2 regions of the Variovorax sp. PAMC26660 genome follow, and region 2 is predicted to be linked to the other one. Evidence: riboswitches for the same ligand, from Rfam matches in the RefSeq annotation. Region 2 holds a riboswitch; the other holds the start of a gene.
What was found. Region 2 has a riboswitch for glycine ahead of H7F35_RS15825 (D-amino acid dehydrogenase). Riboswitches for the same ligand answer to the same signal wherever they lie in the genome.

Region 1 (7,631 bases), 1.9 Mb from region 2:
GCGCGCGTGCCGGGCTCGACGAAGACGGTGCGCATCTTCACCTCGCCCGCCATGCGGATCTGGTGCTCCATGCCCGGCGGCACCCAGACGCCACGACCGGGCGGCACCACCCAACTGCCGGCCACGGCGCCGACGATCATCACACCCGAGATCGCATGGATGAGCTGGCCGCGCCGGTGCGTGTGCGGCGGAATGAAGGCGTCGCCATCGGGGTCGGTCGCCAGCACCGCGACGGCCCGCGGGGTCGACTCGCCTTGTTCGGGGCGCAGATTCAGTTTGTCCATTTCTCGACGATGCTTGTTGATTCGTAGCGAGAACATCTTCGCACGCCTTCCTACGATGCCTTTCCTCTCAGGAAATCAATCAAGGAAGCGATCGAATGAACAAGCGCCGACTCGGGCTGCTCACCGGCACCCATGCCGTCAATGACCTCTATCAGGGCCTCGTGCCCGCCCTGCTGCCTTTCATGGTGCTGGAACGCGGCTACAGCTACACGGCCGTGAGCGGGCTGATGCTGGCGGCCACCGGGCTGTCGAGCGTGGTGCAGCCGCTGTTCGGCCTGTACGCCGACCGCCATCCGCGCAGCTGGCTGGTGCCGGTGGGCTTTCTGGTGGCGGCGCTGGGCGTGGTGCTGGCGGGCATCAGCCAGAGCTACCTGCTGACCTGGATCGCCATTGCGCTGTGCGGGCTGGGCATTGCGGCGTACCACCCGCCCGCGACGGTGGCGGCGCGCGCGGCCGGCGGCGCGTCGCAAAAGGCGATGAGCGTGTTCTCGGTGGGCGGCACCATCGGCGCCTCGTTCGCGCCGGTGCTGGCGGCCACGGTGGTCGGCGGCGGTGGCCTGTCGCGCAGCTACCTGCTGGGCGTGCCGGCGGTGGCGATGGGCGTGGTGTGGGTGGTGGCCAATGCGCGGCGCGGCGCGGGCGCCGCAGCGGCAGCGTTAGCCAGGAAGCAGGCCGGCAGCGAGCTGTTGAAGCCCCATAACGACTGGCGCGCCTTCAGCCTGCTGGTGGCAACCATCGTGGGCTGGTCGATTCCCTATGTGACGGTGCTGTCGATGCTCTCGCTGCGCATCACGCGTGACCTGCATGGCACCACCTTCCAGGGCGCTGCGGCACTCACCTGCTTCACCGCCTCGGGTGCGGTGGGCGTGCTGCTCGGCGGCTGGCTCGGCGACCGCCTCGGCCGCATGGGCACGATCCGCAGCGGCTACCTGCTGGCATTGCCGGCCCTTGCATGCCTTGTGCTCGCGCCGACGGCCGGCTGGGCGCTGGCCTGTACCGCGCTGCTCGGCCTGGCGATGTTCCTGCCGTTCGCGGCTCAGGTCACGCTGGCGCAGGACTACCTGCCGCGCAACCCGGCCACGGCCAGCGGCATCACGCTCGGGCTGGCGCTGTCGGTGGGCGGGCTGGTGTCGCCGCTGTTCGGCATGCTGTCGGATGCGCGCGGCCTGGGTGTCACGCTGACCGCGGTGCTCTGCGTGCTGTGCGTCGCGACCGTGCTGGCCTTGCGGCTGCGCAACCGGGCACCGGTGATCGCGCCGGTCGACCTCGAAGGGGCCGCGACCGCCTGAACGGGCGCCGGTTCGGCCCACAGCGGATTCACTGCCAGAATCGGCGTCGCGTTCGACGCTGATAACTGACAAAGAGGGAAACCGCGCCATGAATCGATTCGTCACCTGTCTTCTTGCCGGGGGCCTGCTGTCCACGGCAGCCTTTGCTGCCACGCCGGCAGCGCCCACGACGCCAGCCGCCCCGGCAACGCCTGCGGCAGCGACGCCGGCACCGGCACCCGCCGCGGCACCTGCGGCGGCGCCCACTGCCGGCATCGCCGAAGTGGAAACCGCCGTGCGCGCCTGGGCCGCAGCCTGGTCCGCCCGCGACGTGGACCGCTACCTTGCAGCCTACGCGCCCGACTTCACGCCAGCCCGCAACCAGGACCGCAAGCGCTGGGAAGCCGATCGCCGCGCCCGCATCACGGGCAAGTCGAAGATCAGCGTGACCATCGACGACCTGGTGATCAGCGTCAACGGCCAGACCGCCAGCGCCCGCTTCAAGCAGGTCTACCGCGCCGACAAGCTGAACCACACCGACCGCAAGACGCTGGAGCTGCAGCGCGTGGGCAACCAGTGGCTGATCCGCAAGGAAAGCATCGGCGCCTGACCCGCGCCAAGAGCCGGCGACGATTTTTCCCCTGTAAGGGAAATAGGTTCATGAAGATGTCACCGCCGGCCACGATGCTGCAGCCCTCGACCTCCGAAAGCTGTGGCTGCCATGTTTCCCACCAAGACCGACAAGGCGCGCGACGAACTCCAGGGCGGCCAGCGCACGCTCAGCCAGCGTGAGCGCGCGCTGCTGCTGATGGCCGACGGTCGGCGCTCGCTGACCGACTTCAGCCCGCTCTTCACGAACCGTGGCGAAGCCGAGCAGGCGATCCACACGCTGGTGCAGCGGGGCTATCTGGAAGACCCGCAAGCCGCCGCCGCCGTTGCCGCCGCGCAAGCGACAGCCCAGGCCGCTGCGGCTGCGCAGCCCGCCCCGCTGGCCGCCGCCGAGCCGATCCGCATCGCAACCTCCACCGACACCTTCGACGGCAAGCGTTCGCTGGCAACCACGCGCATGTTCCTGTTCGACATCTGCGAGCGCATGTTCGTGCGGCGCGATCCGAAGTTCGCGCTGCAGATGCGCGACGCCCTGCGCGAAGCCCGCGACCGCGAGGCCATGCTGACCATCGCCGCGCTGATGCTCAGCGAAATCGAGAAAACCGCCGGCCCCGAGCGCGCCGAATCGCTGCGCGAGCGCATCGACCGGTTGCTGCCGCCGGCCGAGGTCGTGCACTGAAGCCTGAAGCTGCGGTCCGCGCGATCCACTACACTCGCCCGGGTCAGGAGAGAGCCCCGCACGACGGGGCCGCCGAAGGCGCAGGGGATTCCCGAACGCTCAGGCAAAAGGACTGACAAGGCGCCAGTGCAAACCGGCGTTTCCTTGCTGGAGAGAGGCCGTTGCATGCATTGCACCGGCCCACCGAAGGAGCAAACCCCGATCGTGGGGCGAATCTCTCAGGTAAAGAGGACAGCAGGGGTAGCCCGTGGCGTTGCAGCCATGGATTTCGACTGCCCCTTTGGAGTGCCCCGTGGCCGCTTCCTCCGCTTCCGACGCCCAACTTCTCAAGACGCCGCTCTACGACCTGCACGTGGAACTCGGCGCCCGCATGGTCCCCTTCGCCGGCTACTCGATGCCGGTGCAATACCCCGCCGGCCTGATGGCCGAGCACAAGCACACGCGCGACGCGGCCGGCCTGTTCGACATTTCGCACATGGGCCAGTTGCGCCTGGTCGGGCCCGACGCGGCCGCCGCCTTCGAGACCCTGATGCCGGTCGACGTGATCGACCTGCCCGCCGGCAAGCAGCGCTACGGCCTGCTGCTGAACGACGAAGGCGGCATCCTGGACGACCTGATGTTCTTCAACGAAGGCAACGGCTCGATCTTCGTGATCGTGAACGGCGCCTGCAAGGTGGACGACATCGCCCACATCCAGCGCCAGATCGGCGCGCGCTGCGACGTTCAGCCCCTGCCCGACCACGCGCTGCTCGCGCTGCAAGGCCCGCAGGCCGCCGCCACGCTGGCGCGGCTGTCGCCCGGCATCGAGCGCTTCGTGTTCATGACCGGCGGCGCGGTGCAGATCGGCGGCATTGCCGCCTTCATCACCCGCAGCGGCTACACCGGCGAAGACGGCTTCGAGATTTCGGTGGCCGCCAAAGATGCCGACGCTCTGGCCCGCCTGCTGCTGGCCCAGTCCGAGGTCAAGCCCGTCGGCCTCGGTGCGCGCAATTCGCTGCGGCTCGAAGCCGGCCTGTGCCTGTACGGCAACGACATCGACACCACGACCACGCCGGTCGAGGCCTCGCTCAACTGGGCGATGCAGAAGGTGCGCCGCGCGGGCGGCGCGCGCGAAGGCGGCTTTCCGGGCGCGGCCAAGATCCTGGCGCAGCTCGCCGCAGTCACGGCAGGGGCCGCCGGCCACACCGACCACGACACGCTCAAGCGCAAGCGCGTGGGCCTTGTCGCCCTCGAGCGCATTCCGGTGCGCGACGGCACGGTGCTGCAGTCCTTCGAGGGCCAGGACATCGGCGTCGTCACCAGCGGCCTGCTCGGCCCGACGGCCGACCGCTGCATCGCCATGGGCTATGTGGCCACCGCCTTTGCCGAACCCGGCACGCGCGTGCAGGCCATCGTGCGCGGCAAGCCCGTGCCGATGGAAGTCTCGACCATGCCTTTCGTGCCGACCCGCTACTACCGCGGCTGAACACTGCAGACCCGGCTAGGCTCTGCACCCCGATTCATTTTTTCCACGAGGAGTTTTCCCATGAGCATCAAGTACACCAAGGACCACGAATGGGTGTTGGCCGAGGGCGGTGCCGCCACCGTCGGCATCACCCTGCACGCGCAGGACGCGCTGGGCGACGTGGTGTTCGTCGACCTGCCTGAAGTCGGCAAGACCTTTGCGCAAGGCGAAGTCGCCGGCGTCGTCGAATCGGTCAAGGCCGCCGCCGACGTGTTCATGCCCGTGTCGGGCGAGATCACCGAAGTGAACGAAGCGCTGCGCGCCGATCCGTCGCTTGCCAACAGCGACCCGCTGGCCAGCGGCTGGTTCTTCAAGGTCAAGCTGAGCGAACCCGCGCAACTCGACGCGCTGCTCGACTCGGCCACCTACGACAAGTTCGCCGCCGAATCCTGATCCACCGCGTTCCCCCGCCTTTCCTTCTTCTCCCCAAGCCTTCACCGCCATGCCGATTCCCGCCCTTCCCTCTTTGCAAGAACTAGAGAACGCCGAAGAATTTCTCGCCCGCCACATCGGCATCGATGCGGCGGACGAGGCGCGCATGCTGCCGGTGATCGGCTCGGCGACGCGGGCGGAACTCATCGACGGCATCGTGCCCGCGGCCATCCGCCGCACCAGGCCCATGCGCCTGCCCGCACCGGTGACCGAAGCCGATGCGCTGGCCGAACTGAAGGCGATGGCGTCGAAGAACAAGGTGTTCAAGAGCTTCATCGGCCAGGGCTACTACGGCACGCACACGCCGGGCGTGATCCTGCGCAACGTGCTCGAAAACCCCGCCTGGTACACCGCCTACACGCCCTACCAGGCCGAAATTTCGCAGGGCCGCATGGAAGCCCTGCTCAACTTTCAGACGATGGTGTGCGACCTCACGGGCATGGCCATCGCCAACGCATCGATGCTCGACGAAGCCACGGCGGCCGCCGAGGCCATGACGCTCGCCAAGCGCAGCGTGAAGAGCAAAAGCAACGTGTTCCTGGTCTCGGGCGACTGCCATCCGCAGACCATCGAAGTCATCAAGACGCGCGCCGCGCCGCTGGGCATCGAGGTCAAGGTGAGCACCGTGTCCGAAACGCTGCCGCACCTGATGGTGAGCGGCGAGTTCTTCGGCGTGCTCGCGCAATACCCCGCCACCACCGGCCACGTGCACGACCTGCGACCGCTCGCGGGCCACGCGCACCAGTGCGACGCCGCCTTCATCGTCGCGGCCGACTTGCTGGCACTCACTTTGCTCGTCGCGCCAGGCGAGTTCGATGCCGACATCGTCTGCGGCACCACGCAGCGCTTCGGCATGCCGCTGTGCAACGGCGGCCCGCACGCCGCCTACCTGGCTTGCCGCGACTCGTTCAAGCGCTCGCTGCCGGGTCGCCTCGTCGGTGTGAGCGTCGACACGCACGGCCAGCCCGCCTACCGCCTCGCGTTGCAAACGCGCGAGCAACACATCCGCCGCGAGAAGGCCACATCCAACATCTGCACGGCGCAGGTGCTGCCGGCCGTCGTCGCCAGCATGTACGCCGTGTACCACGGGCCCGATGGCCTGACGCGCATCGCACAGCGCGTAGCGGCGCTCACCGCCATCCTCGCGCAAGGCCTCGCGCAGATGGGTCGCGAGCCGGTCAACACCACCGCCTTCGATTCGCTGACCGTCCGCACCGACGACGACACGCCGAAGATCATCGAGCGTGCCTACGCCGCCGGCGTCAACCTGCGCCAACGTTTGCAGCAGCACCTGGGCATCTCGCTGGACGAGACCAGCACGCGCGCCGACGTCGAAACGCTGTGGGCCCTGTTCGTGCCCGCCGGCACGCCGATGCCGCGCTTCGACGACCTTGCCGGCAAGGCCGTGCCGCTGATCCCCGAAGACCTGCGCCGCACCAGCCCCTTCCTCACGCATCCGGTGTTCAACACGCACAAGAGCGAAACCGCGATGCTGCGCTACATCCGCAGCCTGTCCGACAAGGACCTCGCGCTCGACCGCAGCATGATCCCGCTGGGCAGCTGCACGATGAAGCTCAATGCGACCAGCGAGATGATCCCGATCACCTGGCCCGAGTTCGCGAACATCCACCCCTTCGCACCGGCCGACCAGCTGCAGGGCTACGCGCAACTCGACGCGCAACTGCGCGCCTGGCTGTGCGAAGCGACTGGCTACGCGGGCATCAGCCTGCAGCCCAATGCCGGCTCGCAAGGCGAATACGCCGGCCTGCTGGCCATCCGCTCCTTCCATGAAGCCAAGGGCCAGGGCCATCGCAACATCTGCCTGATTCCGTCGTCGGCGCACGGCACCAATCCCGCGAGCGCGCAGATGGTGGGCCTGCAGGTGGTGGTGACGGCCTGCGATGCGCAGGGCAACGTCGACATGGACGACCTGAAGCGTGCCTGCGAGAAGCACAGCGCCAACCTGGCGGCCGTGATGATCACCTACCCCAGCACGCACGGCGTGTTCGAGACCCGCGTGAAGGAGCTGTGCGAGCTGGTGCACGAACACGGCGGCCGCGTGTACGTGGACGGCGCCAACATGAACGCGCTGGTCGGCGTGGCCGCGCCGGGCGAGTTCGGCGGCGACGTGAGCCACCTGAACCTGCACAAGACCTTCTGCATTCCGCACGGCGGTGGCGGCCCCGGCGTCGGCCCTGTCTGCGTGGTCGAAGACCTCGTGCCTTACCTGCCGGGCCATGCAACGGCAGGTTTGGCATCGAACGGCGTGGGCGCCGTCTCGGCCGCGCCGCTGGGCAACGCGGCCGTGCTGCCGATCAGCTGGATGTACTGCCGCATGATGGGCGCCAAGGGCCTGCAGGCCGCGACCGAAACCGCGATCCTGAGCGCAAACTACATCAGCGCGCGCCTGAAGGACCACTACCCCACGCTGTACGCAAGCCCCAACGGCCATGTCGCGCACGAGTGCATCCTGGACCTGCGCCCACTGAAAGACACCAGCGGCGTCACCGCCGAAGACGTGGCCAAGCGCCTGATCGACTACGGCTTCCACGCGCCCACATTGAGCTTCCCGGTGCCCGGCACGCTGATGGTCGAGCCGACCGAGAGCGAGCCGCTGGCCGAACTCGACCGCTTCATCGACGCAATGATCGCCATTCGCGGCGAAATCCGCCGCATCGAAGAAGGCGTGTGGCCGAAGGAAGACAACCCGCTCAAGCACGCACCGCACACGGCGGCCAGCCTGCTCGGAACGGAATGGGCGCACCCCTACTCGCGCGAACTCGGCGCGTTCCCGCTGGCCGAACTCAAAAAGGCCAAGTACTGGCCGCCGATCGGCCGCGTCGACAACGTGTATG
Region 2 (7,631 bases):
CCAGGCGCTCGAAGTGCAGAAGATGACGCTGTCGACGCTGCGCGGCATGAACGTGCGGATGGAAGACATCGCCAGCGCGTTCACCAAGCAGGCGGCTGCAATGGCGCCGGCACCTGCGGCTGCTGCGGCAACACCTGAGCCTGAACCGGCCGAAGTCGAGGACGACGCCGAGCCTGAAGAAGCACCGTCGCCGAAGAAGCCGCGCAGCAAGCCGGCCTCGGCCAAGGCTGGCGCCGCCGCCGATGGCGTGGTCGATCCGATGCAGTGGTGGGGCTCGCTCACCGAACAGTTCCAGCAGATCGCCAGCTCGGCGCTGCAAGATGCGGCCCAGCTCAAGGTGCCAGCCATGGCCCAGCCGCTGGCCGATGTGGTCGGCAAGGTGATGGGCAAGCCGGCAGCGGCCGCCCGCAAGCCTGCCGCTGCCGCGAAGAAGACGGCGGCACCCGCCGCCAAAAAAAAGACGTCGACCGCCGCGCGCAAGCGAACCGCCAGCCGGCGCTGACGTCATACACATACTTTTTTTGAAGAGAACGGGTCGGCACGCATCATGAAGTTGTTTCCCTCTGGTCATGCCACCCATCCGCAATGGCGCATGGCGGCCGGCCTTGTGCTGGCCCAGTTGCGCGCACAGATGGCATTGCCTGACTACGCGTCCTCGCCGACGCTCGGGCTGCTCTACATCACCGACCACTATGCGAGCGAGGCGCAGGAAATCCTCGACCACCTGAGCGCCGAGCTGCCCGAAGTGACCGACTGGTCGGGCACGGTCGGCATCGGCGTGTCGGCCAACAACGCCGAGTACTTCGACGAGCCCGGCATGAGCCTGATGCTCTGCGCCTTGCCGAGCGACCAGTACCGCGTGTTCTCGGGCGTGGCGCCGCTGGGCAACTCAGAAATGAGCGGCTTCGAGGCGCACACCGCGCTCGTGCATGCCGACCCGGCCACGCCTGACCTGTCGGAACTGATCGCCGAGATGGCGGGCCGCACCGACACCGGCTACCTGTTCGGCGGACTCTCGTCGGGCCGAGGCAGCGCGCTGCAGTTCGCGGTCGGCGGCAACGGCAATATCCGCGGCCATGGCGCGGCGGGTGGTGTTTTTTCGGGCGGCCTCTCGGGCGTGGTGTTCGGCGAGGACGTGCGGCTGGTGTCGCGCGTCACGCAGGGCTGCCAGCCGCTGCGCTCAGGCGCCGTGCGCGAGCGCGAGATCACCGAGGCCGACGGCAACCTGCTGCTCAAGCTCGATGGCGAGCCTGCGCTCGACGTGCTGCTGGCCGATCTGCAGGTGTCACTCGACCGTCCACAGGAAGCCATCGACGCGGTGCGCAGCACGCTGGTCGGCCTGGCCGACGCGGGCAGCGACGGCATCCGCCGTACGGGCGACCTGGGCGCCGACGTGCTGGTGCGCCACATCATCGGCCTTGACCCGACGCGGCGCGGCATCGCGATTGCCGACAACGCCGAAGCGGGTATGCGCCTGACCTTCTGCCGCCGCAATGCGCAGGCCGCGCGCGCCGACCTGATGCGCATCTGCGCGGAAATCCGCGAGGAGCTGGAACCGGAAGAGCAGACGCTGGCCACCGCACGCGCCGTCGCGGCGGGCGAGGCGGAGGCCGCACCGCATCCGGCGCGGCGCATTGCGGGGGCGGTGTACGTGAGCTGCTCCGGGCGCGGCGGCCCGCATTTCGGCGCGCCGGGTGCCGAACTGCAGATCGTGCGCCACGCGCTGGGCGACGTGCCGTTGGTCGGCTTCTTCGCTGCAGGCGAGATCGCCCGGCACCATCTGTATGGGTACACGGGCGTGCTGACGGTGTTCACCAGCAACGACTGAGCGAGCGAAGAACGACGCGCTCAGGCTGGCTGCAGTGCGCGCGGCGCGGGCGCCGGCATGCCCGTGAACGCGAAATCGACTTCCGGCGCGAGCCCGCTCACGATCCGCGCGATCGACTTGCCCGAGCCGCAGGCATGCGTCCAGCCGAGCGTGCCGTGGCCGGTGTTCAGGTACAGGTTCGGCAGCTTGGTCTTGCCGATCAGCGGCACGTTGCTCGGTGTGGCGGGGCGCAGGCCGGTCCAGAACTGCGCCTGCGTGGTGTCGCCGGCGCCGGGGAAGAGCTCTTCGACGCGCCGCACGATGGCTTCGCAGCGCACGCGGTTCAGGTCGCGGTCGTAGCCGTTGAGTTCGGCCGTGCCGGCGATGCGCAGGCGGTCGCCCGATTCGGAGGTGTAGCGCGAGAACACGAGCTTGAATTCGTCATCTGTCAGCGAGACCTGGTGGGCCTTCGAGGCATCCTTCACCGGCAGCGTCACCGAGTAGCCCTTGGCCGGGTAGATCGGCAGGCGGATGCCGAGAGGCGCGGCATACAGGGGACTCAGCGAACCCATCGCGAGCACGAAGGCGTCGCCGCGGATGCGCTGGAAACGGCCTTCGGCGTCGGTGGCTTCGACGTGGTCGATGCTGCCGCCGGCTTCACGCAGGGCGGTCACCGTGTGGCTCATCAGGAACTTGACGCCGGCCGCAGCGGCCAGGCCCACGAGTTCGCGCGCGAAGCGGTTGGCATCGCCCGATTCGTCCTCGGCCGTGTAGGTGGCGCCTGCCAGTTGCGGGCGGATGTGGGCGAGGGCGGGCTCGAGCTTCACGGCTTCGTCGGCGGAGATCACGAGGCGCTCGCAGCCCAGGGCGCGCATCTGCTCGGCGGGCTTGAGGGCGCCGTCGAATTCCTTCTGCGTCGTATAGAAATGCAGGATGCCCTGGGTGCGCTGGTCGTAGTTCAGGCCGGTGTCGTGGCGTAACTGCTGCAACGTGTCGCGGCTGTAGGTGCCCAGACGGACGATCTGCTCGATGTTGTGCCGGGTGCGCGCTGGCGTGCATTCGCGCAGGAACTGCAGGCCCCAGAGCCACTGGCGCATGTCGGCGCGGATGCGAAACAGCAGCGGGGCGTCTTCCTTGCCCAGCCATTGCAGCACCTTGAGCGGGGCACTCGGGTTGGCCCAGGGTTCGGCATGGCTGACCGAGATCTGCCCGCCGTTGGCGAAGCTGGTTTCGGCGGCGGGCGTGGCCTGCCGGTCGATGACGGTCACTTCGTGGCCGAGTTGCTGGAGGTAGTAAGCCGAAGTCACGCCGAGCAGGCCGGCGCCAAGAACGATCACGCGCATTTCAAGTACCTTTGAGGTTGTAGCGCTTGAATGGCGGGCGTGGTGTGCTATTTAATCAATAGCAAGCAACCGGACGACCGCCGTCCAAGTTGCCGCTCCCCCTGTCCTCGGTACCTGAGAGATTCACCCTGCTGCACCCGCAGCGGGTTTGCTCCTTCGGTGCACCACGTGGCGTGGTGGCTCTCCAGACGGCATTTCAGTTGGTGCAGTACAGATCCCTTGTTCGGACCGACCTGAGCGTTTATGGGAGTTTGCGCCTTCGGTAGGGCCACCGGGGTGGCCCGCTCTCCTGCAGTGGGGCGATTGTAGGCGGGGCTTGCGCCAGCGCCAAACCTGCGGCTTGGGCCCCTCTGGCCGATGGGATAATCGCCTGTTGGTTTGTCGAAGGGCAAATCGTTTCACAACAACAGGGGACCCCATGATCCTGGTTACCGGCGGCGCTGGCTTCATCGGCGCCAATTTCGTACTCGACTGGATCGCGAACAGCGACGAGCCGGTCGTGAACCTCGACAAACTGACCTACGCGGGCAATCTGGAAACGCTCGCGTCGCTCAAGGGCAACCCGAATCACATCTTCGCGCAGGGCGACATCGGCGACAGCGCGCTGCTCGACCGCCTGCTGGCCGAGCACAAGCCGCGCGCCGTGGTGAATTTCGCCGCCGAATCGCACGTCGACCGCTCGATCCACGGCCCGGAAGACTTCGTCCAGACCAACGTGCTGGGCACCTTCCGCCTGCTCGAATCCGTGCGCGGTTTCTGGAGTGCGCTGCCGGCCGACCAGAAGGCGGCCTTCCGCTTCCTGCACGTCTCCACCGACGAGGTCTACGGCTCGCTCTCCAAGACCGACCCGGCCTTCACCGAGGAACACAAGTACGAGCCCAACAGCCCGTACTCGGCCAGCAAGGCCGCCAGCGACCACCTCGTGCGCGCCTGGCACCACACCTACGGCCTGCCGGTGCTGACCACCAACTGCTCGAACAACTACGGGCCGTTCCACTTTCCCGAGAAGCTGATCCCGCTGATGATCGTCAACGCGCTGGCCGGCAAGCCGCTGCCCGTGTACGGCGACGGCATGCAGGTGCGCGACTGGCTCTACGTGAAGGATCACTGCAGCGCCATCCGTCGGGTGCTCGAAGCTGGCAAGCTGGGTGAAACCTACAACGTCGGCGGCTGGAACGAGAAGCCGAACATCGAGATCGTCAATACCGTGTGTGCGCTGCTCGACGAACTGCGCCCCAAGGCGGATGGCAAGCCGTACAAGGAGCAGATCACCTACGTCACCGACCGCCCGGGGCACGACCGCCGCTACGCCATCGATGCGCGCAAGATCGAGCGCGAACTCGGCTGGAAGCCCGCAGACACCTTCGACACCGGCATTCGCAAGACCGTCGAGTGGTATCTCGCGAACGGCGAATGGGTGCGCAATGTGCAAAGCGGCGCGTACCGTGAATGGGTGGAGAAGCAATACGACGCGAAGGCTGCTGCATGAAGTTGTTGTTGCTGGGCAAGGGTGGGCAGGTCGGTTGGGAGCTGCAGCGCAGCCTGGCGCCATTGGGTGAATTGGTCGCGCTTGATTTCGACAGCACAGATTTCAATGCCGACTTCAGCTGTCCCGAGCAACTGGCCGAGACGGTGCTCAAGGTGCGTCCTGACGTGGTCGTCAATGCAGCAGCGCATACCGCTGTCGACAAGGCCGAGAGCGAGCCCGACTTTGCGCGCAAGCTGAATGCCACGTCACCGGGCGTGGTGGCCGAGGCCGCACAGCAGATCGGTGCGCTGATGGTTCACTACTCCACCGACTACGTTTTCGATGGCAGCGGCAGCAAGCCCTGGAAGGAAGACGATGCGACCGGTCCGCTCAGCGTGTATGGACAGACCAAGCTCGAAGGCGAGCAATTGGTGGCTGCGCACTGCGCCAGGCATCTGATCTTTCGCACCAGTTGGGTTTACGCCGCGCGCGGCGGCAACTTTGCCAAGACCATGCTGCGGCTCGCCAAGGAACGTGACCGGTTGACCGTCATCGACGACCAGTTCGGCGCGCCCACCGGGGCAGAGCTGCTGGCCGACGTGACGGCGCACGCCATTCGCTCCACGCTGCAGGACCCGGCCAAGGCAGGCCTCTATCACGCGATCGCGGGTGGCGAGACATCGTGGTACGGCTATGCGAGATTCGTGCTTGAGATGGCGCAGCAGGCCGGTGTCGAACTCAAGGCCGGGCCGCAGGCCGTCGAAGCCGTACCCACCAGCGCGTTTCCGACGCCCGCTACGCGGCCGCACAACTCGCGCCTCGACACCACCAAGCTGCAGACCACCTTCGGGCTGCGCCTGCCGCCTTGGCAGGAAGGCGTTGCGCGCATGCTGCGCGAGACGCTCTGAGATTCACACGAGAAGAAACGCATGACCACAACTCAACGCAAAGGCATCATCCTGGCCGGTGGCTCGGGCACTCGCCTGCACCCCGCGACATTGGCGCTCAGCAAGCAGCTGCTGCCGGTGTACGACAAGCCGATGATCTACTACCCGCTCAGTACGTTGATGCTGGGCGGCATGCGCGACATTCTGATCATCAGCACGCCGCAGGACACGCCGCGGTTTCAGCAGTTGCTGGGGGACGGAAGCCAGTGGGGCATCAACCTGCAGTACGCGGTGCAGCCGAGTCCGGACGGGCTGGCGCAAGCGTTCATCATCGGCGACAAGTTCGTGGGCAATTCGCCTAGCGCACTGGTGCTGGGCGACAACATTTTCTACGGTCATGATTTCGTTCATCTGCTCGCCGATGCGGATGCAAAGACGTCGGGGGCAACCGTGTTCGCCTATCACGTGCAGGACCCGGAGCGCTATGGCGTGGTCGCGTTCGATGCCAAGGGCAAGGCCAGCAGCATCGAAGAAAAACCGCTGAAGCCCAAGAGCAGCTATGCGGTGACGGGGCTGTACTTCTACGACAACCAGGTGGTCGACATCGCCAAGGCTGTGAAGCCCAGTGCGCGCGGCGAGCTGGAGATCACGGCGGTCAACCAGGAGTACCTTGATCGCGATCAACTGAACGTGCAGATCATGCAGCGCGGCTATGCGTGGCTCGACACCGGCACGCACGACAGCCTGCTCGAGGCGGGGCAGTTCATTGCCACGTTGGAACATCGGCAGGGGCTCAAGATTGCATGTCCCGAAGAAATTTCGTGGCGCAATGGCTTCATCACCACTGAGCAGCTCGAGGCGCTCGCAGCCCCTCTCGAAAAGAGCGGTTACGGCAAATACCTCAAGCACCTGCTGAACGACAAGGTGCGGTCATGAAGGTAACGCCCACCGCTATTCCTGACGTGCTGGTGATCGAACCTAAGGTGTTCGGCGACGCACGCGGCTTCTTCTTCGAGAGCTTCAACCAGAAGGCTTTCGACGACGCCGTCGGCAAGCATGTCGAATTTGTCCAGGACAACCATTCGCGCTCTGTGAAGGGGGTTTTGCGGGGGCTGCATTATCAGATTCAGCAGCCGCAGGGGAAGCTGGTGCGTGTGGTGCGTGGCGCGGTGCTCGATGTGGTTGTGGACATTCGGCGCAAGTCGCCAACCTTCGGGCAATGGGTGTCACAGGAACTGAGCGAAGAAAACCACAAGCAGTTCTGGGTGCCCAAGGGCTTCGCACACGGTTTTCTCGTGCTGAGCGACACCGCTGATTTTCTGTACAAGACGACAGACTATTACTCGCCGGCCAACGAGCGTTGCATTGCCTGGGATGACCCGGAGATCGCCATTGTCTGGCCCGATCTCAAAACAGATTTCGTGCTGTCTGCCAAGGATCAGTCCGGCAAGCGGCTGGCCGACGCTGAAGTATTTGAATGACGCTGCGCGCGGCGCGGCGCCTCGGCGCTTTTCGGGCGCATTCTCCCGCAATTTCCCTCGCCAAATGTGGTTGCAAGCTGCAGCTCACACGCAACGAGCAGGTTCCTGATGAAGGCGAAAGTGAACGACGCGCCTTCTCGTATTTTTCTAAGCGCTGCCAATGACATTCAGATGGACCACTGTTCTTGCCCTGCTCCTCGTAGGCGCTGTGGCAACGGTGACGGGTTTGCAGCAACTGAGCTGGCATTCGATCGCGGCTCTCCGATGGGATGCGCTGCAGCCCTACGCCGTGGTGTTGGCGGGCGGCATGTTCTTCGTCGAGATTTGTTCGCGCTGGCTCGGCATCCATCGCATTGCGGCTGGCGGGATCGCGGCGGCCGCCATCGCATTGATCACGGGCACGGCGGGTGCCTTGCTCGTCGTGATATGGATTGCGCTCGCAAGCCATGTCGTGGGCTCGACGGTCCTGACGATGTGGAGCAAACGCAACGACAACCCTTCGCCCCTGATCGCGGTGTTGGTGGGGGCGGTCATCTATGGAGCCCTGATCGGCTTGGCCGCGCACCGGCCGATTAACTATCCCGGCGTGTATGCCGTGGCCCTGGCATTGCCCGTTATCTTTGGCTGGCGGCAGGTTCGTGTGAC

Region 1: it holds a riboswitch for glycine, as region 2 does, so the genes downstream of both, gcvT (glycine cleavage system aminomethyltransferase GcvT) here and H7F35_RS15825 (D-amino acid dehydrogenase) in region 2, are expected to answer to the same signal.

Annotation. Positions count from the first base shown of each region.
Region 1 covers NZ_CP060295.1:5,223,015-5,230,645, reverse strand. Annotated here, with positions in the region: gene H7F35_RS24685 (AraC family transcriptional regulator) at 1-284, opposite strand, end outside; gene H7F35_RS24680 (MFS transporter) at 380-1,573, shown strand; gene H7F35_RS24675 (DUF4440 domain-containing protein) at 1,662-2,162, shown strand; gene H7F35_RS24670 (hypothetical protein) at 2,274-2,840, shown strand; glycine riboswitch at 2,875-2,965, shown strand; glycine riboswitch at 2,978-3,085, shown strand; gene gcvT (glycine cleavage system aminomethyltransferase GcvT) at 3,133-4,305, shown strand; gene gcvH (glycine cleavage system protein GcvH) at 4,366-4,737, shown strand; gene gcvP (aminomethyl-transferring glycine dehydrogenase) at 4,787-7,631, shown strand, end outside.
Region 2 covers NZ_CP060295.1:3,319,092-3,326,722, forward strand. Annotated here, with positions in the region: gene H7F35_RS15815 (PhaM family polyhydroxyalkanoate granule multifunctional regulatory protein) at 1-502, shown strand, start outside; gene H7F35_RS15820 (FIST C-terminal domain-containing protein) at 548-1,828, shown strand; gene H7F35_RS15825 (D-amino acid dehydrogenase) at 1,849-3,150, opposite strand; glycine riboswitch at 3,242-3,348, opposite strand; glycine riboswitch at 3,352-3,452, opposite strand; gene rfbB (dTDP-glucose 4,6-dehydratase) at 3,569-4,639, shown strand; gene rfbD (dTDP-4-dehydrorhamnose reductase) at 4,636-5,526, shown strand; gene rfbA (glucose-1-phosphate thymidylyltransferase RfbA) at 5,548-6,441, shown strand; gene rfbC (dTDP-4-dehydrorhamnose 3,5-epimerase) at 6,438-6,986, shown strand; gene H7F35_RS15850 (glycosyl transferase) at 7,147-7,631, shown strand, end outside.